Lacibacter sediminis: one gene and its partner. The main gene of each other region encodes a partner of the protein of the gene in region 2 in a complex. Links are inferred from orthologs where the notes say so. Each region holds a gene or a part of one and is shown on either strand. Other genes may lie near its edges.

Region 1 (16,640 bases), 4.6 Mb from region 2 along the record:
CACGTCTAATCCTATGCCTTGTTGCCTTATTTGCAACAACTGCATTCAAAGCATCCGCTCAGGTGCCTAAACTGAGCAGTAACCCAACTGCAAGTGCAACCATTTTTCTTGATTTCGATGGACAAACAGTAAGCACTCCTTACTGGAATGGTGGCAGAACATTTTATTGCACACCTTCAGGATTAACTGAAGCACAGATCACTACAGCATTTTACCAGGTAGCAGAAGATTTCAACCCCTTTAATCTGAACATTACAACGGATTCAACGGTATATTTTGCTGCGCCTATCAATCAAAGACAACGCATTATTGTTACCGCTTACAGCAGCTGGTATGGTAGTGCAGGTGGTGTAGCCTACCTCAACACATTCCGTTGGGGAATGGAAATTCCGGGATTTGTTTTCGCTAATCTTTTGAACTATAACGAAAAAAATATTGCCGAAGCATCTTCACATGAAAGTGGTCATACCTTAGGTTTGAATCACCAAACCTTGTATGATGCGGATTGCAACTTCAAATATGAATACAACCCAGGTACAGGGGCAAATGGAAGTGCAACAAGCTGGGCTCCTATTATGGGCAACAGCTATGGTAAAACACTCACACTTTGGCACAAAGGAACAAGCACACAGGGTTGTACTAAATTACAGGACGACTTATCAATTCTTGCAGGTACTGATAATGGCTTTGGATATAAGGAAGACTTAGTTGGTAACACAACACGCACTGCCACTGCCTTGCCTATGTCAACAACTATCTCAGCGAACAGCCAGCCAACAACAGGTTTTAATGTAAGCAGCGAGATCAACACTTCATCAGATGTTGACATCTTCCGTATCGATATTACATCCGACACACGTTTGCAACTATCTGCAACACCATCTGCAAGTGGTTCAACCAAACCAAATGTGGATATGCAAATGGCCATCCTCGATTCAAGAGGTAATACTATTAACATATACAATCCGGCAACAACATTAAATGTTGCGATCGATAGTTTTGTAAGTGCAGGAACTTACTATCTGCGGTTAACAAACGCAGCCAACTCAAACGTATCTACTTATGGCATGTTGGGAGATTATAGCGTAAGCGGTGCTGCTCTTCCTTCAACTCTTCCGGTACAAAGCATGAAGCTGAACGGAAAAGCAAACAATAACAACCATGAACTGAACTGGAACATTGTTGCCGATGAACCAATTGAGTCGATCTTGATTGAAACATCAACAAACGGCATGAGCTTTAGCAGCCTGCAAAATGTAAACAGCAACAGCACAAGTTTCGGTTACCAACCTTCAGAAAAGAAAACAATCTACTACCGCCTATTGGTTACAACCGCCTCACAATTGAAATACTACTCTAATGTAGTTGCTCTCCGTGAAGTTGGTAGCAAATCAAAAGTGGATGTGGTTACCAATATTATCAGCAAAAATGAAATTGCGCTTAACAGCAACGGTTCTTACAATTGGCGTATTATTGACATGAGTGGTCGTGCACTGGCAAATGGCCGCACAACAACCGGCTTTAACCAGTTACAGCCCGGCACACTCAACAGTGGTATGTATCTGTTACAGATCATCGATGGAGGTGACATCATAACAGAAAAAATAGTAAAACACTAAGTTTTTCGATAGTCATAGTTTACCACTGGAACCAGCTGCCCCCTAAAAAGGGCAGCTTTTTTTATCAACCCTTTGCTTACATTTGCTATTATCAAGTTTATGGAATATAACACAACAAGAAATCATTTAACCATTCGTGAGTACGGACGACATATCCAGAAAATGGTTGATCATATCATCACAATTGAAGACCGCCAGAAGCGACAAGAGCAGGCACAAGTGGCAATTGAACTGATGGGCTTTTTAAATCCGCACCTGAAGAACGTAGAAGATTTCCGTCATAAATTATGGGATCACTTGTTCCTTATTTCTGATTTTAAATTGGATGTAGATAGCCCCTACCCGATTCCAACAAGAGAATCATTGAAAGCAAAGCCTGAACGTTTGCCTTATCCTAAACGTTACCCACGTTATAATCACCTCGGTAAAAATATTGAAGTGATCATCGATAAAGCTTTGAAAGAAGAGAACCCTGAAAAGAAACAGGGCTTTGCCAATGCAGTGGCTTATTACATGAAACTCTCTTACAACAACTGGCACAAAGAAAATATTCATGACGATGCAATCCAGGCTGAGTTAAGTGCAATTACAAAAGGTGAACTGGAGTTTAATAATCGTCCTTTTGTACGTCAATATCGCCCAAGCGATGACTTCAGAGAAAACCGTGGTGGCAGCGGCGGCGGTGGAAAATTTAAAAAACATTTTCAGCAACGCAGTGGCGGTGGTGATGGAAGAAGAGATAACAGAGGTGGAGGCGGTGGAGGCCGTGACAACCGTGGCGGCGGTGGTGGAAAATTTAAAAAGAGATATTGATCTTAGTGCTCCAAAATTTTTAGAAGGTTAATAAGAAATGTTCTTGTTAACCTTTTTTATTTCCCTGTACTTTGTAACATCCAAACCTTATCAGGCAATACACTTAAACATTTTAACTACAAGTCATGCATTCTTTTGAAGTAAGAGGCGGTAAAAAACTTAAAGGCGAAATTGTTCCTCAGGGCGCCAAGAACGAAGCATTGCAAATCATCAGTGCTGTTTTGCTTACTCCTGAAAAAGTAACCATTACAAACATTCCTGATATTGTTGATGTAAATCTTCTGATTGAATTATTGGGTGAAATGAATGTGAAGATCGAACGGCCGCAACGTGATACTTGCATTTTCCAGGCAGATGATGTAGATATTGATTACCTGCACAGTGAAACATTTAAAAAGAAAAGTGGCAAGCTTCGTGGAAGTGTGATGTTGGCCGGACCAATGCTTGCCCGTTATAAAAAAGCATTTATTCCAAAGCCTGGTGGCGATAAAATTGGAAGACGAAGATTAGATACACATGTCATTGGTTTTGAAAAGTTAGGTGCCGCATTTAACTATCATTCAGAAGATGGCTTCTTTCATCTCACAACAAAAAAGTTGCAAGGTGTAAACATGTTATTGGATGAACCATCTGTAACCGGCACTGCTAATATTGTAATGGCTGCAAGTATGGCAAGCGGTACTACCACGATCTACAATGCAGCGTGTGAACCTTACATACAACAACTTTGCGCCATGCTTAATCGTATGGGTGCAAAGATCAGCGGAGTAGGAAGTAATTTGTTGAGTATTGAAGGTGTTGACTATTTAGCTGGTACAGCTCATCGCATTTTGCCTGATATGATCGAAGTTGGTTCCTTCATAGGTTTGGCAGCAATGACACAGAGCGATATTCTTATTAAAGGTGCAGGTGTAGATCAGCTTGGAATCATTCCTGAAAAATTTCGTCAGCTGGGTATTCAACTGAACATTGATGGAGATGATATCCATATTCCCGAACAGGAGTTATATGAAATACAACGTTACTTCGATGGTGGTGTACTGACTATTTACGATCATCCGTGGCCGGGTTTTACTCCTGACCTGTTGAGTATTGTTCTGGTAACTGCTATCCAGGCAAAAGGAAGTGTATTGATTCATCAGAAAATGTTCGAAAGCCGTTTGTTCTTTGTAGATAAACTGATTGATATGGGTGCGCAAATTATTTTATGTGACCCTCATCGTGCTGTAGTAATTGGTTTGGAACGTGAACAAAAGTTGAGAGGTATTACCATGAGTAGCCCCGACATACGTGCCGGACAGGCATTACTGATCGCTGCTTTAAGTGCTGAAGGAAAAAGTACTATTCAGAATATTGAACAGATCGACAGAGGTTATCAATACATCGATGAACGTTTACGAAAGCTCGGTGCAGATATAAAGCGAATTGAAGGTTGATACTTGAATATAAAAACAAAATGTGCTAAATAAAAAAGACCCCGATCAGTTGATCGGGGTCTTTGATTATATCTCTTACGCCATTTGAGCGTTCATTGATTTTGATTGTTTCTTTCTTTCTTCTTCATCCAAAATCACCTTACGCATACGGATGTAGTTTGGTGTAACTTCAATACACTCATCAAACTGAATATACTCCATACACTCTTCCAACGTCATCAACGTTTTTGGTGCCATGCGTGTAGCATCATCAGTTCCACTTGCACGGTGGTTGGTTAATTTCTTTGGTTCAGTTGCATTTACAACCAGGTCGCCCGGTTTAATGTTTTCTGCAATGATCTGTCCGGCATAAACTTCTTCAGCAGGATCAACAAAGAAAGTACCACGGTCTTGTAATTTATCAATAGAATAACCGGTTGTCTTAGCTGTGTTTTTTGAAATCAATACACCATTGTTTCTTCCGGGGATACTACCTTTCCATGGTTTGTATTCGTTGAAGCGATGCGCCATTACAGCTTCACCAGTTGTTGCTGTGAGCATTTGTGTACGCAAACCAATCAACCCTCTTGATGGAATTTCAAATTCCAGATGCTGCATTTCACCTTTGGTTTCCATGATCAGCATTTCACCTTTACGGCGGGTAACTAGATCAATTACTTTACTTGCGAATTCCTGCGGTACATCTACCACCAGTATTTCATAAGGCTCACATTTTTTACCGTTGATTTCTTTGGTAATTACCTGTGGCTGACCAACCGTTAATTCATACCCTTCACGACGCATGGTTTCAATTAAGATACCAAGGTGAAGAATACCACGGCCATAAACCATCAAGCTATCACCATCATCACTATCAGTAACACGGAGCGCAAGATTCTTTTCCGTTTCTTTCATCAATCTGTCACGTAAGTGACGGCTTGTAACAAACTTTCCGTCTTTACCAAAAAACGGCGAGTTGTTTACACTGAACAACATATTCATTGTCGGTTCATCAACACTGATCACCGGTAATGCTTCCGGATTTTCTGCATCCGCCAATGTATCACCAATATTAAAATCTTCCACACCAACTACGGCACAAAGATCACCTGCAATAACTTCTGTTACTTTTTTCTTACCCATTCCTTCAAACACATACAGCTCTTTCACTTTCAGTTTTCTCACTGTTCCGTCTGCCTGCATCAAAGCAACCTGCTGATTTTCTTTTATTGCACCACGACTTACTTTACCAATGGCAATACGCCCGAGGAAAGAAGAATAATCCAATGATGTTAACTGCATTTGCAACGGACCTTCCGCAACTTTAGGTGGCGGCACATGCTTAATAATACCATCTAACAATGGGAAGATATTATCGATCTCAGTTAATGAATCGTTGAACCAACCATTCTTTCCACTACCATAATAAGTAGGGAAATCTAATTGCTCTTCAGTGGCATCAAGGTTAAAGAAAAGGTCGAATACTGAGTCATGCACTTCATCAGGACGACAGTTCGGCTTATCAACTTTGTTGATCACCACAATTGGTTTCAAATTCAACTGAAGTGCTTTCTGTAACACAAAACGTGTTTGTGGCATCGGGCCTTCGTAAGCATCTACCAACAGAATTACACCATCTGCCATTTTCAACACACGCTCCACCTCACCGCCAAAATCGGCGTGACCCGGAGTATCAATAACATTAATTTTTACATCATTATATACTACGGCTGCATTTTTAGAAAAGATGGTAATGCCACGCTCTCTTTCAAGATCGTTGCTGTCCATGATCAGTTCACCAGTATCCTGGTTATCACGAAACACCTTGGTTGCGTGTAAGATTTTATCCACCAAGGTTGTTTTTCCATGGTCTACGTGAGCAATGATTGCTATGTTACGAATATTCATATTCAATGTGTTAGGCCGAAACGGTTGGTGTTCTTGCCTTTTTTAAGGCGGCAAAGGTACGGCATTTAAGCGGGGTGGCAAGGGAAAAGGCGGTTAATGTTTGGTTATGGAAGCCTTAGCCGGATACGAGCATTAAGCATCAGAATTTGGAGTTGACTACGGCCAATATCGGTTGACATGCCGCATTAGGCGCTCTTTTGCACAGCAAATACACATTTACCTGCCGTAACAATTACATAAGACAACCTTCACAATCATTTCATGTTACTGTTTGTAATTCACTAAAACATTTTAATTATGGAAAAGCATGTGATCGATATTACAAGAAATCTGCTCAACAGCGGCGCATTCAATCATCTTTCAGATGCTGCACTTACAAGATTGCAGTGGCTGCTGATCGGCCGGTCAACTACAAACAGGGCAAGCCAGTTGATGCAATACTGGTACAGCGGTAATTATTATTCACAAGGCGTGCCTCAATACCTTTTGCATAGTTGTAACATGGTATTGTTGCAGGCAGGCAAACCAGCTGTTGATGTGTTTGTGGCTGATGAGATGGATGCGTAAAGCTGTTTTAAATTTTGAAAGACTGATCCATCCTGATTTCTCGAAAGACAATTTTGTCTTACAATAAATTCTTTCCCACAAAAAAACTTCTCCGCTTTGCATGCTGTAATTTCGCCCAATGATCGATTACTTAAATGGACTGAATGAGCGGCAGAAAGAAGCAGTAACCACTATTGATGGCGCATTAATGATTGTGGCGGGCGCAGGCAGTGGTAAAACAAAAGTACTCACCACACGTATTGCCCATCTGATGGCGAAAGGTGTGGATGCGTTCAATATATTGGCGCTGACTTTTACCAACAAAGCAGCCAAAGAAATGAAGGAACGTGTGGAGCATATCCTTGGTAACCATGAAGCAAGAAATTTATACATCGGCACTTTTCACAGTGTGTTTGCACGCATCTTAAGGAGCGAAGCAACCAAGATCGGCTATCCATCGAACTTTACAATTTATGATACAGACGATGCAAAGAGTGTGATCAAAACAGTGATCAATGAAATGAACCTGGATGATAAACACTACAAACCATCTACTGTTTACAACCGCATCTCATCTGCAAAGAATGCATTGGTAAATGCAGAAGAATATAAAACTGATTGGCATATACAACAGGAAGATATGCGATCGAACCGCCCTGCTATTGCACAGATCTACGACAGTTATGCAAAACGTTGCTTTAAAAACGGGGCAATGGATTTTGATGACCTGCTCATCAAATTTTATGAATTGCTGAAAACTGTTCCTGAAAGTTTAAGTAAATACCAACGTCGTTTTAAATACATTATGATCGATGAGTACCAGGATACAAACCCTGCGCAGTACGAGATCATAAAATTACTCGGCGCCATGCATGAGAATGTTTGTGTGGTGGGTGATGATGCGCAAAGTATTTACAGTTTTCGTGGTGCAACTATTGAAAACATTTTACAGTTCCAGAAAGATTACGACAATGTACACCTGGTAAAACTTGAACAGAATTACCGCAGCACAAAGAATATCCTGAACGTGGCGAACGAAGTTATTGCCAACAATAAAGGACAGATCGAAAAAACATTGTTTACGGATAATGGTGATGGTGAGAAGATACGATTGGTTCGCACGATGACCGATAATGATGAAGGAAAGTTTGTGGCTGATACCATTCAGGAACAAAAACTCCGCAATCATTACCGTAATAAAGATTTTGCTATTCTCTATCGCACCAATGCACAAAGCCGTGCATTTGAAGAAAGCCTGCGCCGCATGAGTATTCCGTACATCATTTACGGCGGCATCAGCTTCTATCAACGTAAAGAAATCAAAGATTTTATTGCTTACCTGCGTTTGATCGTAAATCCGAAAGATGAAGAAGCGCTGAAAAGAGTGATCAATTATCCGGCAAGAGGTATTGGAAAAACAACCATTGATAAATGCGTGTTGTATGCCAATGAACAAAACATCAGCATGTGGGAAGTGTTGACAAAAGCACAGCAGTTTGGTTTTAAAGCTGGCACACTTGAAGCGATTGATCAGTTTGTAACCATGATCCGCAGTTTTGCAAGTATGTTCCAGAAAAACAATGCATATGAAGTAGCTGTGCATGTTGGTAAACAAACCAATCTTGTAAAAGAGCTCTTTAACGATAAAAGCACTGAAGGTTTACAACGTTACGAGAACATACAGGAGTTACTCAACTCAATAAAAGAATGGGTGGATGATACAGCAAACCGCCAGCAGATCGATGATGATGGTGTAATGATTGATGAACAGGACCCTTTTGCTGCAAGCGACCCTGCCCAAAAAGAACTTTCATTTGATGCTCCTGCTTCGCCACAACAAACAACGTCAAATGCTGTAACATTGGGTGCATACCTTCAACAGATCACCTTACTTACAGATGCAGATGCAAAAGATCCCGATGCAGACAATGTAAAACTCATGACCATACACGCTGCAAAAGGTTTGGAGTTTGAATGTGTGTTTGCTGCAGGATTAGAAGAACAGCTCTTTCCAAATGCACTTTCAATAAACACAAGAGAAGAATTGGAAGAAGAGCGTCGTTTATTTTATGTGGTGATCACAAGAGCAAAGAAAAAACTTTGGATCTCTTATGCCAATACACGTTATAAGTTTGGGCAGATCGTACAAAACGAACCAAGTCGTTTCTTAGATGAATTACCGGAAGATTTTATTGATAAGAGTTATGCCGGTGGCGGTTCAAGAAACCAGGGATCATCATTTGGCAGTGGCTCGGCATTCGATCGGTTGAAAGGTGGATTCGGCAATAAGAGTAACGATTATGATGATGTAGCAAAAGCTGAGAAGCGTTACGGTGCGCCACCCAAAACAGCATCATCAAAACCATCTTTTTCAATAACGCCTGCAAGACCACAAACAATAGAACACAAACCAGACACTGATTTTGTTGCTAGCGATACAAGCAATCTGCAGGAAGGTCAGCGAGTGGAGCATCAGAAATTCGGCTTTGGTGAAGTAGTGAAAATGGAAGGCAGTGCACATAATCCCATTGCCACTGTAAAGTTTGAACTGAATGGTGAAAAGAAGATCATGTTGAATTATGCAAAACTGCGCATCGTGAGCTAAGTGTTTACGAGTGGAAAGAAAATAAATAAGAAAGAGCCATCGTATTACGACGGCTCTTTCTTATAATATCAGATGAACAGATCAAAATAATCCATCCACACTAAAGTAGCGTTCACCAGTATCGTAGTTAAAAATTAATATACGGCTGCCCTTTGGAATTTCAGGTAATTTCTTTGCTAATGCAGCCATAGTTGCACCACTTGAAATTCCCTGGAAAATCGCTTCTTCTTTCGCCGCACGTTGTGTATACGTAAACGCATCATCCTTGGTCACTTGTATTACACCATCCAGAACATCTCTATGCAAATTGGCTGGAATAAAGCCCGCACCAATACCTTGTATGGGATGTGGAGAAGGTTCACCGCCGCTAATCACCGGAGAAAGTTCAGGCTCAACAGCAAACACTTTCAGGTTAGGGAATTTCTTTTTCAATTCACGGCCAACACCGGTAATATGTCCACCAGTACCAACACCGGTAATTAAATAATCCAAGCCTTCGGGAAAATCATTCAATATTTCCTGTGCTGTTGTTTTCACATGCACATCAATGTTAGCCGGGTTATCGAACTGCTGTGGCATCCAGCTATTAGGTGTTGCTTCTACAAGCTCAGTTGCTTTTGCAATAGCACCTTTCATCCCTTTTTCACGTGGCGTTAATTCAAACGTAGCACCATAAACGCTCATCAGCTTACGACGCTCGATACTCATACTTTCAGGCATCACCAAAATGAGTTTGTATCCTTTCACCGCTGCAACCATTGCCAAACCAATACCCGTGTTGCCACTGGTTGGTTCAATGATCACACTGCCTTCTTTCAAAATACCTTTTGCTTCGGCATCTTCAATCATGCTTAATGCAATACGGTCCTTAATGCTCCCACCGGGGTTTGCCCGTTCCAGTTTGCTCCATACTTCCACATCGGAAGAGAACAAACGGTTAATGCGTACATGCGGTGTGTTTCCTATTGTTTCTAAAATGCTGTTCGCTTTCATTGTCGCTTATATTTTTATATGATAAAATTGAGAGGTTCAGTAAAATCTTTTTTGTCGGCTACAACAATCTGGTTTTTTGTATACACAACACTGTGCGGTATTATGCTTTCCGTAACCCATGTGTTGCCGCCCACAATACTATCATGACCGATGACCGTTTTACCGCCAAGAATAGTACTGTTGGCATAAATTACCACATTATCTTCAATAGTGGGATGACGCTTTGTTTGTGCATCTTCTTTACGTACGGCCAATGCACCCAATGTTACTCCTTGATAAATTTTTACATTCTTTCCAATTACGGATGTTTCACCGATAACCACACCTGTACCATGATCGATAAAGAACGGACAACCGATCTGTGCACCGGCATTTATATCAATACCAGTTCTGCTATGTGCCAACTCACTCATCATGCGTGGAAGAATAGGAACATTGTGTTTGTATAATGGATGTGTGAGCCTGTACATAACAATCGCATAAAAGCCGGGGTACGACAAAATCACTTCTTCAACAGAGTAGGCAGCCGGATCAAACTCAAGTATCAACTCGGCATCTTCTATCAATTCTGCTTTAATGTTTGCCAACTCATCCAGATAGGCGTTTGTAATGGCTGATACATCTAACTCATATCGTTTAGAAAGAGGAGTAAGTATTTCAGTCAACTGTTTTCTAAGTGAAATATTTGCGCTGCATTGCTGCTCTGTATAAGCCTCTGCATCGCCAACCATCGGGAAAAGACAATTGATCAAATCTTCCGTAAAGGTAACCACAGCATTCCTCGACGGGAAATTGCTGCTGAGCAGATAGCCGGGAAAAGCACTCATGATAAAAAATTTAAACGTCCTCTGAAATGGCAGGCAAACGAACGGTCAGTCACTTTCGCAACAATCGATCATGCGAAAATAGGGCTTCTTTTATTTAGTCTACTAATTCAGTTGATTTTTAGCAATTCTGCAACCGTTCTGCTTCCAAATATGACAGAGAACCAACAAAATACTTTATTGCAGCGCCTTTTTCAAGGCTTCTACCGTTTTTTTATCGTTACCGATAAAGATCTTGTCGTTTAAAATGGTTACGGGACGTTTAAGAAAAGTATCTTCTTCCAATATGTAGTTCTTGTAATCTTCTTCGGTGAGTTTTTTATCCTTCAGCCCTAGTTCTTTGTACTTAAGTGCCCTTCTGCTGAACAATGCTTCGTAACTACCCGCAAGCTTCTTCATTTCTTCCAACTGTTTGGCAGTGATCTTTTCATCACGGATGTTTTGGAATTCAAGTTTGGCTTTATCAGCACCCGTTTCTTTAATAATTGCCTGGCAGGTTGTGCAATGGGCGAGATGGTACATTTTCTTCTTCATGAGCAAAAAAACAAATTTGCATGTAACTTAAACGAAATTTCTGCTACATATACGTTTACGCAAACCATTTGGTTGAATGACCACCAACGTTGAACAGAATTTCCTGCTGGTAGTGCAAGAGCATCAGGGCATTATCAGAAAAGTATGCCATCTCTATGGCCGCAATGATGCGGACAGGGACGACCTGTACCAGGAAATCGTTATTCAGCTATGGAAAGCATTTGGTAGTTTCCGTGGCGATGCCAAGATCAGTACATGGATGTACAGGATAGCTTTGAACACCGCCATCAGCAACCTTCGTAAACAGTCGAGAAAAGTAGCACTCAGTTTTCCTGAGTTTATTCCAAGAGAAGAAGCAGATACAAACGAAGAAAGGATCAAAGAAGAAAACCTCCGGCAAATGTATGCAGCCATCGCACGGTTATCGGAAGTGGAAAAAGCAATTGTAATGCTTTATCTCGAAGACAAAAGCTATGAAGAAATGGAAGAAATTCTCGGTATCAGTAACGGCACGCTGCGTGTAAAAATGAACCGTATCAAAGACAAATTACGTACACTCACAAAAGCAGAAGCTTATGGAGCTTGATCAGTTAAAAGAAATGTGGAGCGACGTGGGGCAAAGCAAAACCTCAACTTCTGAACAGGAGTTGCAGACCATTTTGCAAAAAAAGTCGAAGAGTCCCATTGCCAAAATGAAACGCAACCTGTTTATTGAAATGTTGATCGTAGTGGTTCTTTACAGTTCCAGTATTCTTCACTATTTCATTAAATTCAAAGGAGCAATGTTAAGTCTTGCATGGCTGATGTTGATATCAGGTCTTCTTTACATGATCTATTATGTACGAAAACGAAAACTGCTTCATGAAATGGAGTGTGTTACTTGTGAAGTGCGGTCCAATCTCCAATTACAGGTTCGTACCCTCCAAAAATATATCCGGTTTTATCTTGTGGTGGGTACATTGCTGTTCCCGTTTATCATGCTTACCTCCGGTGTGATTATTTTTCTTTATGATCCGAAAATGCAAGCCAACTCTGCAAGCGTATCGTTCTGGCCATTTTTTCTTGGCCTTTTGGTCATCACAGCTATACTTACAATTCCCATGTATTTTCTTAATAAATGGTATGTTCGTAAGCTCTACGGACAACATGCTGAAAAGCTGAAACAGATCGTAAACGAAATGAGTGAAGAAGAAGATTAAATTTACAACTATGAAAAAGCTCCTCATCAGTTTGTTCAGTACATTCCTTATTGTTTCAATAGGCTTCGGTCAGGCAGAACCGAAAAGCAGTTTGCTTTGGGAAATTACAGCCAGCGACCTTAAACAACCATCTTATTTATTCGGCACAATACATATCATCTGCAAAGAAGATTTCTTTTTACCACCGATCGTTACAGAAAAATTCACCAATGCAGAACAGGTTTTTCTTGAATTGGATATGGATGATCCGATGATGATCTTAAAAATGATGCAACTGCTGCAATTACCAAAAGGACAAACCATCAAACAGCTTTTTGGCGACAGTGCTTTTAAAACATTTGACGAACAGTATAAAAAAATAACAGGCAGTTCTGCCATGATGTTCAATACATTCAAACCATTTATGCTCATGAGCATGCTCACCGAAAAATCATTGAGCTGCCCGTCAAGAGAATCTTATGAGCAAACATTCATTGCAATGGCTGCTAAGCAGAAAAAGAATATAAAAGGTCTTGAAACAATTGAAGACCAGGTGGCAGTGTTTGATTCTATTCCTGACAGTACAGAGATTGCAAACCTGAAAAGTATGGTGGTTGATTTTAATAAAGGTGTGGAAGAGTTTAAAAAACTGGTTGCAGTTTACAAAACACAGGATGTTGATTCCATTTATAGATTAACAAATCAGTCGCCTGAGCTTATGGAAGCGGAGAATGAGCTGCTGGTGAAACGAAACAGCAAATGGGTTCCTTTAATGAAAAGCAGTATGCAGAAAACAGCATGCTTCTTTGCTGTTGGTGCAGCACATTTGGGTGGAGATATTGGTGTAATTGCTTTACTGCGAAAGCAGGGTTACACAGTTAAGCCAGTGAAGTTGTAACCAACACGCCATCCTAAAATACAGCGGGTGACTCACCGTAGCATTCAGTAATTTATCTTCGTGCTATGCAGCACTATGCTATTTTTCTTTCCAACACTTTCAACAAACAAAATTTTATTCAGCAACTGTTGGATAAAAAAGCACCCGGTTTATTTGCTTCATTCAACAGTTCTGATGCTGTTCTATTCTCTGCTTACACTGTGCAGCAATATTTATTGGAGGAGGATATTCATGGTTATAGCGGTATTGAAGCAACAAGGAAGCAAACGCTACGTTCCATGTCGAGTGGTGAACAAAAGAAAGTATTACTCCAGCATTTATTATCATTAAAACCAGGCGTTCTTATTTTAGATAATGTATTCGACAATTTGGATACCGCTGCACAGACATCATTTAAAGAAGAATTAAAACTTGCTGGAGCACACACACTTCTTATTCAACTTACACATCGAAAGCGTGATCTTCTCCCCTTTATTGAAAACAGGTTAATGGTTAGTGCTGGTGAGTTTGTTCCTCTTGAAGGCAATACTGATGATGAAATTCATGTTGATGATGCACCTGTACCCTCTCCTTTGCATCACTACAAACTTTCCACAACAGAACTTGTTCGCTTTACAGATGTACATGTTAGTTATGATAGCCGACAAGTATTACAACAGATCAACTGGAGAATTAATGCCGGTGAATTCTGGCAATTAAAAGGACCGAACGGTTCAGGCAAAACAACCTTGCTCACCATGATCACCGGCGATAATGTAAAAGGTTATGGGCAACAACTCTATATTTTTGGAAGAAAAAAAGGTAGTGGTGAAAGTGTGTGGGATATTAAAGATAAGATTGGTTATCTCACGCCTGCTATGACAGATCTTTTCAGCACAAGACATACACTACTGCACATGATCGTATCGGGATTTGTTGATTCTATTGGTCTGTATACAATTCCAAGCGATATGCAACTACGTTCTGCCTATGAGTGGCTGCAATTATTACAATTACAACATAAAGCTAACACAGCTTTTTCAAAACTTACACAAGGTGAACAACGCTTAGCATTGGTTGCAAGAGCAATGGTAAAACACCCGCCATTATTAATTCTCGATGAGCCTTTGATGGGGCTTGATGCTACAAATACAGAAAAAATTATTCAGCTCATCAACAAACTTGCTGCTGAAACAAGTACTGCTGTGTTGTATGTATCACATCAAACAGAGAAAGGTTTGCAGCCGCAAAAAGTATTTGAGTTGCTGAAAACAGAGAATGGTTCTATTGGCACTATACACGGCTAGAGGTGCCAACCGGGTACTATCATATTTACTATTTCATTCGTTGGTATATCTCCTCTTCTTTTTCATAAAAGAAAGATAAGTGCATGTTCTTTTGAATAAACGATTTTAATTCTGCGGAGCTACTGAATTGTTCATCGATGTTTTCTGTAACGGCATTGAGTGTTATGCGTGAACCATTTTCAGATACTTCAAATTTATACAAGCAATAGCTTGCATCTGATCCTTGTTCTTTTAGCTCAGAAATATTCAGGAATTTAACAGCATCAACTTCTGAGAGAAAAGCTTCATATTCTTCCGGCGTATTATCTTCTTTTGGTTCTTTCTTTGTTTTGCTGATATTGACAATGTAATCTGTTTTCCTTTTGATCATGATGATCTCATCACTCGAACTTTTCGGTTCCCACTTGCCAAGCAGCTCAGCAGGAAACTTTACTGTTGGTTCACTGATTGGCACTTCTGTTTCATAAGGGCATCCCATCAACAGAAAACAACATGCTGCCATCGCAACAAACTGCACCAACTTTTTCATATGAATTGTTTTGAGGTTAATTAAACTGTTCGTGTCACCCAACAGGTGATTCATCAGCCATTTAATTTTTACTTAACGAAAGTATATCTATTCATCCTCTCAACCAATGCCTTCCGTTAGAATACCGACAAATGAAAAGGCCCTCCGTTTCGCATTGCTGCTAACGAAAGGCCGGTACTTACAAACAAACCCGAAGTTTACGAAGCTGCTGCTCCGTTTTGAATTTCTTTTATCTTTTCACGAATCTTCGCTTCAATTTCATTGGCCATACCCGGATTGTCAAGCAGGAGATTTTTTACTGCATCTCTACCTTGTCCAAGCTTATCGCCATTGTAGCTGTACCAGCTACCGCTTTTCTGAATAATAGCAAGATCAACACCCATGTCAATGATCTCACCTGTTTTACTTACACCTTCACCAAAGATGATATCGAACTCAGCAGCTTTGAACGGAGGAGCCACTTTATTCTTTACCACTTTCACTTTTACACGGTTACCAATTGCTTCATCGCCATCTTTGATCTGGCTCATACGACGGATATCCAAACGAACCGATGCATAGAACTTCAGCGCATTACCACCTGTGGTTGTTTCGGGGTTACCGAACATCACACCAATTTTTTCACGCAACTGGTTAATGAATATGCAAATCGTATTTGTTTTATGAATCGTAGCCGTAAGCTTACGCAAAGCCTGGCTCATTAAACGTGCCTGCAAGCCCATTTTGCTATCGCCCATCTCACCTTCCAATTCACTTTTTGGAACCAAGGCTGCAACGGAGTCGATTACTACCACATCTAGTGCACCGGAAAGAATTAAACGATCGGCAATTTCCAATGCCTGTTCGCCATAATCCGGCTGAGAGATCAGCAGATTATCTACATCAACACCCAACTTTTGTGCATAGGCACTGTCAAATGCATGTTCCGCATCAATGATGGCGCAGATGCCGCCCTTCTTTTGTGCTTCAGCAATAATATGTGTAGCGATGGTTGTTTTACCACTACTTTCAGGTCCGTAGATCTCAATCACTCTTCCTCTTGGTACCCCACCAATGCCTAAGGCAGTATCAAGACCAATTGAGCCGGTTGAAATGGCTTCAATTTCATTGACACCTTTTTCATTCATCATCATTACACTGCCTTTTCCGTAATCCTTGTCAATCTTGTCGATGGTGAGCTTTAACGCTTTGAGCTTCTCGGTATTAACATTGACGCTCTCTTTACTCATTTTTTCCTTTTTTGGTTTCTCCAAAATTAAAGTCTCTTCCATAACGGGTTTGTTTTGTTTGTTCACACTAATTTGTTTAGCAAACGTAAAACTAATTATTTTAGAAGCCAAATATTTTAGCATTTTTTTCATGGAGCCAGCTTTGTAGTGCACTCATGACATAAAATAAGGGTAAACCGCAAGTGGTGGTTTGACCGTCTTTTTCTATTTTTATAACTCACATTGAACTATGTATTGATGCCTGTACGTTTTTTCTGTTTTAC
Region 2 (16,478 bases):
TGAATCGTTGTGCCAAATAATCCGTGCTTCGTTTTCCGGTTTGATCTTATGTTGTGCTTCGTTTTGTGCGATATAGTTTTCCAAAGCGGCTGCCTCAGTTGGAACTGTTGGCAATGTGTTTGTATAAACAGGGGTTGATGGGTTGGGGCCAACGAAATAAATAATTGTAAGAACAAGAAGAATAATGAGCACCCATTTCAGCAATCGTTTCAGGAATTTCATGAGTCATATTTAGGTTGATTCTTAAAATTACTGGATTCCTCTTTACCAAACGTGAACAGGGCAAACGATTGAGCAGGTCTATTACCAGCGTTCAGCGCCTTCGTCATCTATCGTATTCGATCTATGCTCGGCTCTTGATTTGATCTTTTGCAATTGCCGGTCGATGATGAGGCGTGCGATCAACTGTGCAGCATTTTCTCCACCTTGTTGCGCCAGTAATTGCTTCATTTTTGCTTCATGCACATCAATGCGGTAGAGATAATAGATCAGCTTTTCAAAGTCAGTATTGATAAGATGGTTGATATGATCAGTAAGCTGTTGTTCAAGTTCATTCATCGCTAGCTTCTCAGAAAGTTTCAACGACAGCTCTTTGTTGAGCAACGGGATGATATCCGGGTTAGGATCACTCATCTGATTTATCTTTCTTTTTATTGTAAAAAGTAAACAACACTGTTAACACAACTGCTATGATCGCACTTTTAACCAGTACAGAACTGATAGTGGTATCTGCTTTATTAGCAACCCACACCAAAAAAGCATAGTTAATTAAACTGACAATAATGAAGTTTACAATAAGCAGAATAAAAAACTGGATGAGCTTAACCGGGTTCATTTGAAATGATTTCTAAAGTTTATTTTCCATTACACCTGTACCGAATAATGCAAAATCATATTTCACGGGATCGTTCTTATCTAAGATACGAAGATTGGCTGTGAGTTCAAGTGCTGCTTCCCAATCGTCTTGCTTTCGATGAAGCAGATCGTATTGTCTTGCTACTCTTGATACATGTACATCTAACGGGCAAATAAGATCGGCAGGCTTGATGTTTTTCCAAATACCAAAATCGACTCCTTTGTTATCATCTCTTACCATCCAGCGCAAATACATATTCAAACGCTTGCAGGTTGATTTTTGCATGGGTGCCGAAACATGTTTCTCGGTTCGCTTCAAATGTTCGAATGAAAAGAAATAGTTTTTAAAATGATTCAATCCTTCTTCTACCGACATTCCTTTTTTTGGGAAGAAAGCGGATTCTAAAGTATCATGCTTGCTGTAATGCCGTTGAAAAAATTCAATAAAATAATAGAGATCGTCAGCAGTAAATGTTCTGTGTTTAAATCCACCTAATTTTTTCAATCTGCCGGAGTTTTGGTTGAGGCAAAATTGATGTGGCTGCATATCCATCAACTGCATTAACTCTTTTGCTTTGTTGATGATGGTGGTGCGGTTGCCCCACGCAAAGATGGCTGCAAAGAAACCAGCAATTTCAATATCCTGTTTTTGGGTAAACAGGTGAGGTATGCAGATGGGATCATCTTTAATGAACGAAGGTTGATTGTAGAAATCAACCTTCGCATTAAGGAACTTTTTTAATTCTTGTTGTTTCATTACCCAATCGCTTTCGCCAGATCTTCAATCAGATCATCGGCATCTTCAATACCCACACTTAAACGGATCAGCGAATCATGCAAACCATCTTTGATACGTTTTTCTCTGGGGATTGATGCATGTGTCATACTTGCCGGGTGATTGATCAAACTCTCCACACCACCTAAACTTTCAGCCAATGCAAATAAATGCGTGGATGATAATACTCTTCTTGCTTCTTCAATACTGTCATCTTTTAATTCAAAACTGATCATACCCCCAAAGTCACGCATTTGTGCTTTTGCGATTTCATGACCGGGATGATCAGTAAAGCCGGGCCAATAAACTTTCGCCACTTTTGGATTTGCTTTTAACCAATGTGCAATTTTTGCACCGTTGGCGCAATGCGCTCTCATACGCACAGCCAATGTTTTAATACCACGCAACACAAGAAAACAATCCATTGGTCCGGGAACTGCGCCAGAGCTTTTCTGGATGAAATATAGTTTTTCACGTAGATCTTTATCATTCATCACCAAACAACCTTGTATCACATCACTGTGACCGCCAAGATATTTTGTAGCAGAGTGCATCACGATATCAGCACCAAGATCTAGCGGATTTTGTAAATAAGGGGATGCAAATGTATTGTCAACGCAAAGCAGTGATCCCGCTTCTTTGGCGATAACAGAAACTGCTTTGATGTCGGTAATATTCATCAACGGGTTCGTTGGTGTTTCTAACCAAATGAGTTTTGTATTGGCAGTAATCGCTGCTTTTACATTTTCAGGATTGGTGGTATCAACATAAATAAATTTCAATCCGAACTTTTCAAACACTTTCATGAACAAACGATACGTACCACCATACATATCACTTGCTGCGATCACTTCATCACCGGGTGCAAGTAGTTTGATCACTGCATCTGTTGCAGCCACACCACTGCCAAACACCAAACCAAACTTTCCGTTTTCAATTACGGCCACTGCTTCTTCCAATGCAAAACGGGTCGGGTTCTGGCTTCTTGCATATTCAAATCCTTTGTTGACACCCGGCGCTTCCTGCACATACGTACTGGTTTGATAAATGGGGGTCATAATAGCGCCGGTTGAAGGATCGGGATGTGAACCGGCATGGATCATTTTAGTATCTAGTTTCATAATGTATATTTTTTTCGTCAGACGCTCTCGTCGGACGGATTGCAAAGATGAGGAATTACAACAGATGCGCCGCACAGAAATAACGCCAGTCATCATTCTTAACAGCATGTGCTGATTGTGCATTCACTGGTTGTTTCAGGATTTCTTTCTTCAGGATATTTTCTGATACGAGTTTTTGACGGCTGGTTTGCAACAATTCCATAAAACCTGCAGATTGCATCCATTGCTGTTGCGGAGGTTCATAGCCGATCTTATCGGTTCGGTAAACAATGGAAGAAGGCAACACCTGTTTCATACTTTCACGCAGGATATATTTCGTGTACCCGTTCTGAATTTTGTAATGCGAAGGCAGCGAGAAAGTGAATTGCACCAAATCATGCGATAAAAAAGGCAAGCGAACTTCCACGCCATGTGCCATGCTGTTACGATCTGCATAACGCAGCAGTTCTTCCAAGCCCAGCCGCATGGTATTATAGTAAAGCAGATCATTCAGCTTGCTTACGGTTGGTTTGAAAATACTTTTCTTATTGAAATTCGTTTTGCGATAGTTATTCGCAATGAATTTATTATTCAGTATTTGTTTATTGGCTTTGTTTTCCAATTGTACCGCTGCCATTTCCGGGAACCGTGCAGCCAGTTTATTCTTCCAGCTCCAGTTAACTGGAATATTGTGATTTGCAAAGGCATTCAACTCATGACTTACGACAGACGATTCACGCATCTTCTCCTGCAAAAACCAGTGAATGTATTTATGATAACCTGCTAACGTTTCATCAGCGCCTTGTCCATCTAAAATCACTTTAATGCCTTGTTGTTTCGCCAGTTCATATACTTTGAACTGTGCATAGATGCTCGAAGATTGAAATGGTTCTTCCTGGTGATGAATTAATTTTTCAATATCATTGAATAATGTTTCTGCCGTTGGTGTAACAAAATGATGTTGCAGTTGAAATTGATTCGCTACCTGTTTGGCATAAGCTGTTTCATCTTTTTCAAAACCGGGAAACGAAGCAGTGAATACCTGGAACTTGGAACCTGGATTTTGAGATTTGATGATTGCAGCGATTGATGAGCTGTCTAAGCCTCCGCTCAATGATGTGCCTGTTTCAACATCGCTCCGTAATCTTCTTGTTACGGATGTGTTGAACAACTGCTGAAACTGTTCAGCAGCTTCTGCTTTGGTTAAAGTTGATTGTGTTTCTTTATCAAGATCCCAGTATTGTGCAATTTCATTTTTCCCATTACGCAGGTCTAATTTCAGGTAATGTGATTGTGGCAAGCCGCTGATGTTTTCATAAAAAGTCTGCGACAGGTTGGCCGGATTTTTCACCCAGCCCAAACCAATATAGTTGAGCAGCATGCTGTGATCAATTGTTCTTTCGACACCTGCTGCCCACAATGCTTTCATTTCGCTGGCAAAAACAAATTGTTCGCCATCAAAAAAATAATAGAATGGTTTTTCACCGAAACGGTCACGTGCAGTAAACAGTGTTTGTTCTTTATCATCCCAGATAGCGAACGCAAACATCCCGTCGAACTGTTGCAGACATTCTTCTTTCCAATAGTCATAGGCAGCCAGGATAACTTCTGTATCAGAATGTGTAAAGAAGGTATATCCCTTCTGCTTTAACTCTTCTTTCAGTTCAAGGTAATTGTAGATCTCTCCGTTGTAAGTAATGCTGTAACGTGCCCTTTCACGTGGGCCTCTCTCCACCATATCGGGTCGTGCTTCTCCGGTGGGAAACGGGAAATGCATTGGTTGTTTACCTGTTTCGCTTAAATCAATGATCGCTAATCGTCGGTGACCCAAACCAACTGTTTTGTTTTCATTCAACCAAAAACCTTCACCGTCCGGCCCACGATGGGCAATAGCGTCCGTCATCTGTTTCAAACGCTCTGCTGAAACATGATGAGGGTTCATTGAAACAATTCCTGCAATTCCACACATGCTGTAAAAATCGAACTTCAATGCAGATAAACCAAAAAGAAAAAGCCCTCCATTTCTGCAGAGCTTTATTAACTATTTATCAAACTGATGAAACTTTAGTTCGCGTCGTACTTCATACTTCGTAACTCTTACTTACCAGCTAATCGGCATTTTCACCATCACTTCATCCCAATCCATAATGAGGTTGATACTTTTGTCGGTTACTTTTTCAAACAGCATCGTAAATGATTCGGTTACATCGGCTGTTTTTGTAACAGGGCAATCAATACGCACCACATCTTTACTTGCATCGTATTTAAATGCGCCCCACACATCAGTATCTTTATTGATGATCACCGTCCATTTTGCTGCACTCTCTAAAGCATACATGGTATAACGACCTTTCTTTACCGTTTTGCCGCCAACTTTTACATCACGGTAAAACTCGATCTCTGTTGCTTCGTTGGCACCCAGTCGCCAGATCTTTCCATCCTCCACCAACTCACCAAATACTTTACGGCCACTCTTTGAAGGTCGACTGTAAATGACACGGGCAATCAAGGGCTCGGTTACTTTATTCGGCTGAATACGGAGAACAGGATAGTTCACAGGATAATACGACATATCCATCGGCGATTTGTCCAATGGCGGTAATTTGCTTCCGTTCTGTGCTGTTGCTGTAAAACCAAACGCAACAAATAAAAAAATCATCGATAACAATTTCATACGTTCTGTTTTTTGGATCTTATTTTATTGGTGACAGTTATTATGACTGCTTTTTTCTCCCGGAGGTTGTTTTGAGAACGCAAATTTAGCCCAAAGATTGCTGTCCGTAATCACCATTTATCCTGTTTGTTGGCAGTTTCAAAGGCTTTGTTGTATTTTATTTTTGCATTCTAATCTTTCGATCATGTACAAGCATATACATTACCAATCAGTAGAACAGGCCCTCGCCGTGGTTAAGAGCGGCCAACGGGTGTTTGTTCAGGGCAGCGCCCAAACCCCCCTTTATTTATTACGTGAACTGGCTAAGCAGTCGCACAGACTCGAGCAGGTGGAGCTGGTATTCATTACCGTGCAGGGAGATATTACCGTTGACCAGCCACAATACGAAGGCATCTTCAACATCAACTGTATGTTCGTGAGTAACAGTGTACGCAAAGCGGTAAATGAAGGCAGGGCCGATTTTATTCCTGTGTTTCTCAGCGATATTCCCGACCTCTTCAATAAAGGCCATTTGCCAATTGATGTAGCGTTGGTACATGTATCGCCACCCGATAAACATGGCTATTGCTCACTGGGCGTAAGTGTTGATATTGCAAGAAGCGCCGTGAACACCGCCAAATATATTATTGCACAGGTGAATCCAAATGTGCCACGTACACACGGTGATAGTTTGATCCATACTGAACGGTTTACATCAATGGTGTATTGTGAAGAACCGTTACCTGAAGTGGATTATGGTGTGAAAGTGCGTGAAGATGAAATGCAGATCGGCAGATACATTGCCGGTATGATCGAAGATGGCAGCACCCTGCAAATGGGTATTGGTACTATTCCCGATGCGGTATTCAAATCCTTACACAATCATAAAAATCTCGGCGTACATACCGAAATGTTCAGCGATGGTATTATCGATCTGGTTGAAAGAGATGTCATCAACAACGTCAATAAAAAAATCCACCCGAATAAAACAGTAACAGGTTTTGCATTAGGTACACGCAAGCTGTATGATTATGTTGATGACAACCCTGCGTTTGTATTTCTTGATATTGATTATGTAAATGATCCGCATGTGATCCGTCGTAACCCAAAAGTGGTGGCCATCAACAGTGCCATTGAAGTTGATATTACCGGACAGGTTTGTGCTGATAGTATTGGCACAACTCAATACAGTGGTATTGGCGGACAAATGGATTTTATGCGTGGCGCTGCATTGAGTGAGGGCGGTAAGCCGATTATTGCACTTACATCACGCACTGCAAAAGGAATAAACCGCATTGTGCCATTTCTAAAACAAGGTGCTGGTGTGGTAACTACACGTGGACATATTCATTACGTGGTAACAGAGTATGGCATTGCACATTTGTATGGAAAAAATTTACGTCAACGTGCAAAGGCCTTGATTGAAATTGCACACCCTGACGATAGGGAAATGTTGGAGAGGGCTTGTGTTGAACGATTCAAACAGTTTTTAGTTTACGATTCTCATATTCATTAAGATTGTTGATCAGGTAGGGCATACTTCTTCAAGTCTGCAATTATTTGAGCAGACTGTATAAGTATGTCCTACCTATTTTTCCTCTATCCAATTCTTTACCACAGCAATCATTTCCGGAAAGAAAGCCTGGTAACATTTCCGCAAGGTTGCATCATGTTCTTCGAACAATGCAAAGGCTGTTGCGCTTTCGGTTAAGTAAGTTGCACGCCGCACTACTCCGTGTAAACTGTTTTCAATTCCCCATTTATTACTGTAGTTGTAAAGCCAGTTCTGTGTTTTCATATAAGGGAACATGCGTGCAAACCGTTCTGGGAAAACAGCAGTATAAGGTTCAAGCATTGTATAGGTATTCGCCGCAAACTCTTCCAGTGAATCATTATTGAAAATCAATGGATCGGTGGCGAGATAATGATCGTATACCACATCAACAAAAGCCCCTGCATATAAACGATAATGTGGTCTGAAAACTTCTTTTGCTTCTTTGGTGGCTGCATGATCGTCGGTAAATGAATCGATAATACGATGGAGTTCGATGCCCTGTTGAATGCCTGGCGAATAGTCGAATTTCTTTTTGCCTTTCACATAATCGCTGATCATATTACCCACGAGTAACTCGGGCTGGTGAAACGACAGGTAGGCGTGGGCGAGATAATTCATAAAGTTTTTTTACAGACGGCGTAAACTTTTTTGAGACTTACCGTCTAATCCTGTTCAAACTAAAATTTATTACAATGAAAGTACTCCAATTTTTATTCCTTTTTATCTGTGTGGGTGCAATGGCACAGGCGCAGCCACCGGCTGATACTTCAAGAGGCAGAGGTCCACGTGTAGATATGTACAAGGATCTGAACTTAACCAAAGACCAGCAGGAAAAAGTAAAAGCCATCCAGGACAAACAACGTGAAGAGATGGAAGCACTTCGTAACGGCTCACTCAGTCGTGAAGAACAGCGTACAAAGATGATGGAGATCCGCAAAAAATACAGTGAGCAGATCGATGCCATATTAAATGCAGAGCAAAAAGAAAAACTGAAAGCGAAGCAAAAAGAAATGCAGGAGCAGATGGAGAAAAGACGTAATGGCGGCGGTGGCCCCGGCGGACAAGGCGGAGGAAATAACAATAACAATTAATTGTGAACCGGCGAAAGCCGGTTTTTTATTGCAGTGATTTGTAACTTCTTTACTCGCTTGCGACACCATCAGGTTGTAGATATCTCTAAACAGTAAACTTATCTGCAGTTAAGCTATTCAGCAAATGAACCTAACAGTCACTAAATTTGCAGATGCCTTTTCAACTTCATTCACCTTATTCTCCCTCCGGCGATCAGCCGCAGGCTATTCAACAGCTTACCGAAGGAATTTTAAACGGGGAGAAATACCAAACCTTACTTGGTGTAACAGGTAGTGGTAAAACATTTACCATGGCCAATGTGATCCAGAATGTACAACGGCCAACGCTTGTGCTTACACATAACAAAACATTGGTGGCGCAGTTGTATGGTGAGTTCAAACAATTCTTTCCTGATAATGCTGTGGGTTATTTTGTAAGCTATTACGATTACTATCAACCCGAAGCATATATGCCTGTGAGTGGTACCTACATTGAAAAAGATCTCAGCATAAACGAAGAGCTTGACAAACTGCGTTTACAGGCTACCAGTGAATTGTTAAGCGGACGAAGAGATATTATTGTGGTAGCGAGTGTGAGTTGCATTTATGGTATGGGTAACCCGGTTGATTTTGAAAATGGCATCATCCGTATTCAAAAGAAACAGACACTTTCACGACAAGGCTTTCTGCATTCATTGGTGAATAGTTTATACAGCCGCACACAAGGTGATTTTACAAGGGGTACATTTCGTGTAAAAGGCGATACCGTTGATATTAATCTTCCTTATGTCGATTTCGGTTACCGCATCAGTTTTTTTGGTGATGAAATTGAAGAGATCGAAACCATTGATATCAAATCAGGAAAACGAATTGGTAAAGTTGAGAACGCTGCCATCTTCCCGGCCAACTTATACATCGCACCAAAAGACCAGATGCAACAGATTATTTATGAAATACAAGACGAAGCGGCTGCACAGGTTGAGTACTTTAAACGTGAAGGCAAATACATTGAAGCGCAACGATTGAAAGAACGCACCGATTATGATCTGGAGATGATCCGTGAGCTTGGTTATTGCAACGGTATTGAAAACTATTCCCGATTTTTTGATCGACGTACGCCAGGTACAAGACCGTTCTGTTTGCTGGATTATTTCCCGAAGGATTATTTAATGGTCATTGATGAAAGTCATCAAACCATTCCGCAGGTAAGTGGTATGTATGGTGGCGACAGAAGCAGAAAACTGGTATTGGTTGATTATGGTTTTCGTTTACCGAGTGCAATGGATAACCGTCCGCAGAACTTTCACGAGTTTGAAAGTTTGCTCAACCAGGTTGTGTTTGTTAGTGCTACTCCTGATGATTATGAATTAGAAAAAACAGGTGGTGTGGTAGTAGAGCAGGTTGTTCGTCCAACAGGTTTGTTGGATCCGCCGATCGAAATCCGGCCAAGTGTAAACCAGATCGACGATCTGCTGGATGAAATTGATAAGCGGGTAAAGAAGGGTGATCGTGTATTGGTTACAACATTAACCAAACGTATGGCAGAAGAAATGGACAAATACCTGAAGCGGATCAATATCAAATCAAAATATATTCATAGCGAAGTGGACACGTTGGAGCGAATTGAAATTTTGCGTGATCTCCGCTTGGGCGTTATTGATGTGTTGGTGGGTGTAAACCTCTTGCGTGAAGGATTGGATTTACCTGAAGTATCGCTCGTTGCAATTCTTGATGCAGATAAGGAAGGATTCCTGCGTAATGAAAAAAGTTTAACACAAACCGCTGGTCGTGCTGCACGTAATGTCGATGGATTGGTGATCTTTTATGCTGATAAGATGACGGAGAGCATGCGCCGCACCATTGAAGAAACAAGCAGACGAAGAGAAAAACAGATCCAGTATAACATTGAACACGGCATTACACCACGTACCATCAAAAAAAGTATTGAACAGGTGATGGGGCAGACGGCTGTGCTTGATATTAAAGGCTACGATCCTGCAAAATCATATGCGCTTGCTCCCGATGGTGAATTAGTAGAAGCAGCCGAAGACCAGGAAATATATCAAACTATTCCGCAAATGGAGAAAGCGATTGCCAGAACCAAGAAGCAAATGGAAAAAGCAGCACGTGACCTGGATTTTATGGAAGCTGCACGTTTACGGGATGAAATGTTCAGATTACAGAAAGAACTGGACACAATGAAGAAATAGATAACCCGTCAGCGGCTTCAAACTATGTTCAAGGGTTTCTTCTAACGATCATGCTTATGCCCCCATCTGGTAATAAGCTGATGTAACTTGCTATATGCCCTGCCAAAATCTCCCCGTCTTTTCTTAACTTGAAGCTCTTTCAAAAAAATCAGCCATGTTCACATTTGCTTTATTTAACCTCAAAGGAGGTGTTGGTAAAACTGCCAGTTGCGTAAACTTTGCATACCTCGCAGCAAAAGACGGTTACAAAACCTTGCTATGGGATATTGATCCGCAGGGCGCCACTTCGTTTTATTATAAAGTAAAACCGAAACAAAAAGTGGTGATGAAAGATGTGGTTGGAAAAGATGCAGAGCTGGCTGACAGCATCATGGCAACAGAATATGAAAATCTTGATATTATTCCTGCTGATATAACTGCGAAGGCGCATGATGTGATGATCGATGAAATGCAGGCATCAAAAAAACGGTTGGCAACCATCTTAAAACAATTGAAGAGTGAGTATGATTTTATCTTCATTGATTGCCCTCCGGGTTTAAGTTCATTAGCGGAGAATATTTTTAATGCATCTGATATTGTTTTGATGCCCATCATACCAACAACACTTTCTGTTCGCACCTATCACATGGTGAAAGATTATTTTAAAGAAAAGAATATCGATCAGAAAAAAATGACTTGCTTCTTCACCATGACCGATCTGCGACGCAATATGCACAACGAAGTGATGGAAGAATTATATAAAGACAAACGCTTCTTTGAAAACTATATTCCTTATTTAAGTGATGTAGAAAAAATGGGTGTACACAAAGCTCCGTTAGAAGAATTTGCACGCAGCAGTTACGCTGCACAATGCTATCGTGACCTGTGGGAAGAAATTGAAGAAGGAGTGCTGTAACTCAATACAGTAGCGGATTTCAGCCGACCGTAAATTTACCGAAATGGCTTTAAGTACTAACCCTGAATTTTTGAAAATAGATTTCTAAGTGTTGCATAATTCAAAATCTGTTTCTACATTTGAATTGTCCAATTCTTTTGAAAAAACTAAATCCAAATGTCATGAAAAAGCCATTGCGTTTCTTCTCATTCGTATTTTTCCTCTTCGCTATTTATTTGAACGTATTCTACAAAGAAGATTCTTTCCTGGCACGTGTCGTTGCAGGTAAATCTGAAATTTCAAAACAGCAAACAGCTCAAAAACAATCTAAGGAAGCAAAGCCTTTAGAGAATGAGCTCGCTGAAAATAGCGGCAAGTAATTTCACAATACATATTGTACATCAACTATTTCGTTAAGCAGTCAACGAACCGGCGATCCGTACCCTATATTTTTATTTGCTGCCGGTGTTGAATTTTCTCATAATGTAAGTTTTGCGGAGGTGGTTTCCACCACCTCCTGTTTTTATTTTGCTTACTAAAAAACCACGTTATAAAACGGGGCTTTTGTCGTTTATAAAAAATTAAGCAGCGATAGTTGGGATAGCTCTGCAGGCAGCTTACCTTAGCGGCATGGCCAATGATAAAAAAGTTTTTCTGCTCGATGCGTTTGCTCTCATCTTCCGTGCATATTATGCACTTATTCGTAGTCCACGTAATACATCCAAAGGAAAAAACACCAATGCACAGTTTGGTTTCACCAATGCATTGATCGAACTCATTACCAAACAAAAGCCATCACACATGGCCGTTTGTTTTGATACGGCTGCACCAACCGAGCGCCACACCGATTTTGCAGAATACAAAGCCAACCGCCAGGAAGCTCCCGAAGATCTGTTGCTGGCTATCCCCGACATTAAGCGCATCATTAAAGGATTTAATATTCCGGTAATTGAAAGCGACGGCTATGAAGCGGATGATGTGATCGGTACATTAAGCAAACTGGGTGAAGCTGCCGGTTACGAAGTGTTTATGGTTACGCCCGACAAAGATTACGGTCAGCTTGTAACCGAAAAAGTAAAAATTTATAAACCTGCATACCAAGGTGGTGATGTAGAGATCATGGGTCCCGAAGAAGTGTGTGCCAAATGGGGAATTAAAAATGTGAGCCAGGTAATTGATATACTCGGTATGATGGGTGATTCGGTTGATAACATTCCCGGCATACCTGGTGTGGGCGAAAAAACCGCAGCTAAACTGTTGGCTGAGTATGAAACATTAGAAAATGTATTGGCCAATGCTGCTAACATTAAAGGAAAGATGGGCGAAAAAGTTGCAGCAGGAAAAGATCTTGCTATCATGAGTAAAAAACTCGCTACAATTATTACCAATGTACCTGTTGAATTTCATGAAGAAGATTTTCGTTTGAAAGAATGGAACAAAGAAGAGTTGGCAGCAGTGTTTGCAGAACTGGAATTCAAAACAATTGGCAAACGAATTTTAGGTGATGACTTTAATGCATTCAGCACAGCACCTGTTGGCGTACAGAAAGATCTGTTCGGTAATGTGATAGACACCACAATGGGCGAAGTGCGGAAAGAAAAGAAGGCGCCACCAAAATCTGCACAAACAGAAATCTTTGCGTCAACTGATGCTACAGAAGCTGAAGAAACTGCAGAGCAGGAAGAAGGCACTGCTGTGTTGGATCTTGGCGCTTCAAAAAATATCAATAATACTCCACACGAATACATCGCCGTAACAACGGAAGTGGCAATGCAAGAATTGGTTGCTGAGTTATCAACACAAAAGGAAATTTGTTTTGATACCGAGACAACAGGCATTGATGCAAATGATTGTGAAATAGTAGGAATGAGTTTTTCGTACCAGCCACATAAAGCATGGTATGTTCCTTGCCCTGTTGATCAGTCAGAAACAAAAAAAGTGCTGTCCATTTTTAAACCGTTGTTTGATGATGAAAGCAAAACATGGATCGGGCAGAATATCAAATACGATCTGTTGGTATTGAAATGGTATGATGTTGAATTGAAAGGTCCGCTGTTTGATACCATGCTGGCGCATTATGTTGTGGAGCCTGAAGGTAAGCGCAGCATGGATGAGTTGAGCGCACAGTTTCTTGGTTATGAGCCTGTACATATTGAGGAGCTGATCGGCAAAAAAGTTCCAAAAAACTCTACTTCTAAACAACAGGGAACCATGCGTGATGTGGAGTTAGAGAAGATCACTGATTATGCAGCCGAGGATGCCGATATCACTTTGCAATTAAAACAATCCTTATTTCCATTGTTGAAGGAAAAAGAAGTAGAGCGTGTGTTTTATGAAGTAGAAAATCCATTGGTGAAAGTGCTCACCGATATGGAGTTTGAAGGAATCAGAGTGGATGTTGATTTCTTAAATGAATATTCCAAGCAACTCGATAAAGACGCCAAAGAAGCTGAACAACGGGTATACAGTTCTTCCGGTTTGAAATTCAACCTTGCTTCACCAAAACAGTTAGGTGAAGTATTGTTCGATCATTTAAAACTCGATCCCAAAGCGAAGAAAACAAAAACAGGACAGTATGCAACAGGCGAAGATGTATTGCTGAAGTTGGCGCACACAAGCCCTATCGTTGAAGATATTCTTGCATTCCGTGAGTTGACGAAATTAAAATCAACGTATGTTGATGCATTGCCACAACTGATTAATCGTAAAACAGGAAGAGTACACACTACATATGGACAAGCTGTTGCAGTAACCGGTCGCTTGGCAAGTAATAATCCCAACTTGCAGAATATTCCTGTACGTACAGAACGTGGAAGAGAAATTCGTAAAGCATTTGTACCAAGAGATGAGAATCATGTGTTGGTGAGTGCCGACTATTCACAAATTGAATTGCGTATTGTTGCCGCTATCAGTGGCGACCCGGCTATGTGCGATGCATTTATTCAAGGAAAAGATATTCATACAGCAACTGCAGCCAAAGTATACAAGATCGAAGAGAAAGATGTAACCAAAGAAATGCGTTATAAAGCCAAGAGTGTAAACTTTGGTATCATTTACGGACAAGGTGCATTTGGTCTGGCCGATAATTTAGGCATCAGCAGGACAGAAGCGAAAGAGATCATTGATAACTACAAGCGGGAATTTGCAGGTATTCAAAAATATATGGATGATACCGTGAACTTTGCACGTGAACATGGCTATGTGCAAACCTTGATGGGCCGCAAGCGTTGGTTACGGGATATTAACTCGAGCAACTTTACTGTACGTGGTTATGCAGAACGAAATGCCATCAACTCACCCATACAGGGAACAGCGGCCGATATGATCAAACTTGCAATGATCAAAACACATGATGCATTAAAAAAGAGTACATTCAAAAGTAAAATGATCCTGCAGGTGCATGATGAATTGGTATTTGATGTCTTGAAGGAAGAAGCAGAAGGTATCAAAGCATTGATCATTGAATGTATGCAAACTGCTATGCCGCTTACACATGGAGTACCGGTTATTGCAGAAGCAGGAACAGGTGATAACTGGTTAGAAGCCCATTAAACAAAAACGGTGATGCGTTTTTTCTTATTGATTGTTTGCATCTTTACAAAACTCGCTGTTTTAGCGCAGGTAAAATCTATTCGCTTTATTAACGGGCAGTGGTTTAACGGTAAAGAGTTTGTTGCTGCTGAATTTTATAGTGTAAACGGATTACTTACAAAGAGTGCCCCATCATCAGTAGATACAGTTGTTGATCTTAAACAGCAATACATCATACCGGCTTTTGGTGAAGCACATAATCATTCACCTGAAACCGACCAGGACCTTGATGTGTTTATTGAACGTTACGTCGCTGATGGCATCTTCTACATCAAAAATCCAAATAGTATTCCGTTTGCAACCAATAAAATACAAAGTAAGATCAATCATCCACGAAGTGTGGATGTGATCTATGCCAATGGCGGACTTACTGCAAATGGGGGGCATCCAACTACACTTTACAATTACATGCTGGGCACAACTTATAAAAAAGCATTGCCCGGCTGGACAACAAAAAGTTTTGAAGGAGAAGCATACTATCTAATCAATTCAAAAGAAGAACTGGAAAAAAAGTGGCCGTTTGTTCTTTCACAAAAACCGGGCTTCATTAAATTCTATCTCATCTTTTCAGAAGAATATGAAGAGCGAAAAGATGATACCCTTTTCAACGGCAAAAAAGGAATTGATCCTAAACTGGCAAAACTTATTACCAAAAAAGCACATGCAGCAGGATTGAAAGTAAGTGCACATGCAGAAACACCAAGTGATCTGCAAGTTGCATTAGCAGCAGGAGTTGATGAGATCAATCATTTACCCGGTTACCAGGTACGGTGGAGAGATGGTTACACAGAAAAATACTATAAGCTTACAGCAAAAATTGCACGGAGTATGAAACGCAAGGGAGTGCATGTTGATCCTACTTATTCGTTGCTGCAAACAGAGATAAAGCCTATGAGTAATCAGCAACGTGAAGCGCAGACGAATGTACAAAAGGAGAACCTGCTGCTATTAAAAAAGTATCGTGTACCTGTTACGGTTGGTTGCGATAGTTACAATCTTACTGCCCAAACAGAAATTGAATACTTACGCAAACTGAATATTTACAGCAATCTTGAATTGCTGAAAATGTGGTGTGAGGTTACGCCTGCTGCCATTTTCCCAAACAGAAAAATTGGAAAACTGCAGGAAGGATATGAGGCTAGTTTTCTCATCCTGTCAAAAAATCCACTGGAAAATTTTGAGCATGCCTACAACATTTCCCTTCGGGTAAAACAGGGAGTGATTTTGTGGTGATGAAAATTCATATTGCATAACAATTTACCTTTGAAGTATGCAACCGATCTTGATCTATTGTTACGATGCATATTGCGGCTGGTGTTACGGTTTCAGTCCTGTTATAAAAAAAATCAGCGAGGCATATCAACAAAAACTTCATTGCGAAGTATTAAGCGGCGGAATGATCTTACCTGAGCAACCGGTGCATATCCGTGTAACGGCTGGTTATATTCAGGAAGCTTACAAAACCGTGGAAGACTATACAGGAATAAAGTTTGGCGAAGATTATCTCTGGCATATCAAAAATCCTGAAGAAAGCGATTGGTTTCCTTCTTCTGAAAAGCCGGCTATTGCATTAAGTATTTTTAAAGAACTTTTTCCTGAGCAACAGGCACAATTTGCTTCCGATCTGCAATACAGTCTGCACTATGAAGGAAGAGATCTAACGGATAACGAAGCTTACCGTCATTTACTTGAAAAGTATAATATTGATGCAGACGATTTTTACATCAGGCTTAAATCAGAAGAATACAAAGAGAAAGCTTATTACGAATTTCAACTGTGTAAGCAATTGCAGGTA

Evidence for each region.
Region 1: the proteins of uvrB (region 2) and H4075_RS00970 are in contact, whole or in part, in a crystal structure (PDB 7EGT), measured with the Thermus thermophilus proteins. The link is inferred for Lacibacter sediminis from one-to-one orthologs. Residues at the interface, in WP_096411307.1 of Thermus thermophilus: Glu23, Leu25, Arg26, Asp27, Gly28, Glu29, Arg30, Phe31, Arg55, Glu326, Asp327, Phe328, Glu379, Ser382, Gln383, His398, Gly400, Arg401; in WP_096412145.1 of Thermus thermophilus: His654, Arg656, Phe657, Gln666, Asp668, Glu669, Lys680, Arg681, Leu682, Ser683, Lys685, Tyr686, Ala687.

Annotation. Positions count from the first base shown.
Region 1 is NZ_CP060007.1:201,262-217,901, reverse strand. The notes cover bases 6,109-9,173. They hold H4075_RS00970 (ATP-dependent helicase), read left to right. Parts: upstream 6,109-6,440; coding sequence 6,441-8,906; downstream 8,907-9,173. Other genes in these bases: cysK (cysteine synthase A), read right to left, coding at 8,988-9,173; H4075_RS00975 (hypothetical protein), read left to right, coding at 6,109-6,322. Also shown: H4075_RS00995 (T9SS type A sorting domain-containing protein), read left to right, coding at 1-1,619; H4075_RS00990 (DUF4290 domain-containing protein), read left to right, coding at 1,719-2,432; murA (UDP-N-acetylglucosamine 1-carboxyvinyltransferase), read left to right, coding at 2,558-3,868; translational GTPase TypA, read right to left, coding at 3,944-5,755; more of H4075_RS00975, read left to right, coding at 6,053-6,108; more of cysK, read right to left, coding at 9,174-9,899; serine O-acetyltransferase EpsC, read right to left, coding at 9,914-10,726; H4075_RS00955 (arsenate reductase family protein), read right to left, coding at 10,901-11,257; H4075_RS00950 (RNA polymerase sigma factor), read left to right, coding at 11,334-11,843; H4075_RS00945 (hypothetical protein), read left to right, coding at 11,833-12,456; H4075_RS00940 (TraB/GumN family protein), read left to right, coding at 12,467-13,333; H4075_RS00935 (ATP-binding cassette domain-containing protein), read left to right, coding at 13,399-14,619; H4075_RS00930 (hypothetical protein), read right to left, coding at 14,648-15,148; recombinase RecA, read right to left, coding at 15,346-16,419; H4075_RS00920 (T9SS type B sorting domain-containing protein), read left to right, coding at 16,615-16,640. UniProt on the Escherichia coli protein: A helicase with DNA-dependent ATPase activity. Unwinds DNA duplexes with 3'-5' polarity. Translocates on single-stranded DNA with 3'-5' polarity. Initiates unwinding more efficiently from a nicked substrate than double-stranded DNA.
Region 2 is NZ_CP060007.1:4,808,444-4,824,921, reverse strand. The notes cover bases 7,797-10,699. They hold uvrB (excinuclease ABC subunit UvrB), read left to right. Parts: upstream 7,797-8,181; coding sequence 8,182-10,218; downstream 10,219-10,699. Other genes in these bases: H4075_RS20360 (ParA family protein), read left to right, coding at 10,373-10,699; H4075_RS20370 (Spy/CpxP family protein refolding chaperone), read left to right, coding at 7,797-8,029. Outside these bases: H4075_RS20415 (alpha/beta hydrolase), read right to left, coding at 1-222; H4075_RS20410 (hypothetical protein), read right to left, coding at 304-633; H4075_RS20405 (hypothetical protein), read right to left, coding at 626-835; H4075_RS20400 (TIGR02757 family protein), read right to left, coding at 848-1,612; H4075_RS20395 (cystathionine gamma-synthase), read right to left, coding at 1,612-2,844; asnB (asparagine synthase (glutamine-hydrolyzing)), read right to left, coding at 2,807-4,699; H4075_RS20385 (DUF2911 domain-containing protein), read right to left, coding at 4,832-5,404; H4075_RS20380 (acetyl-CoA hydrolase/transferase family protein), read left to right, coding at 5,589-6,899; H4075_RS20375 (acyl carrier protein phosphodiesterase), read right to left, coding at 6,972-7,556; more of H4075_RS20370, read left to right, coding at 7,631-7,796; more of H4075_RS20360, read left to right, coding at 10,700-11,113; H4075_RS20355 (hypothetical protein), read left to right, coding at 11,275-11,472; polA (DNA polymerase I), read left to right, coding at 11,723-14,644; H4075_RS20345 (amidohydrolase family protein), read left to right, coding at 14,657-15,916; H4075_RS20340 (DsbA family protein), read left to right, coding at 15,954-16,478. UniProt on the Escherichia coli protein: The UvrABC repair system catalyzes the recognition and processing of DNA lesions. A damage recognition complex composed of 2 UvrA and 2 UvrB subunits scans DNA for abnormalities.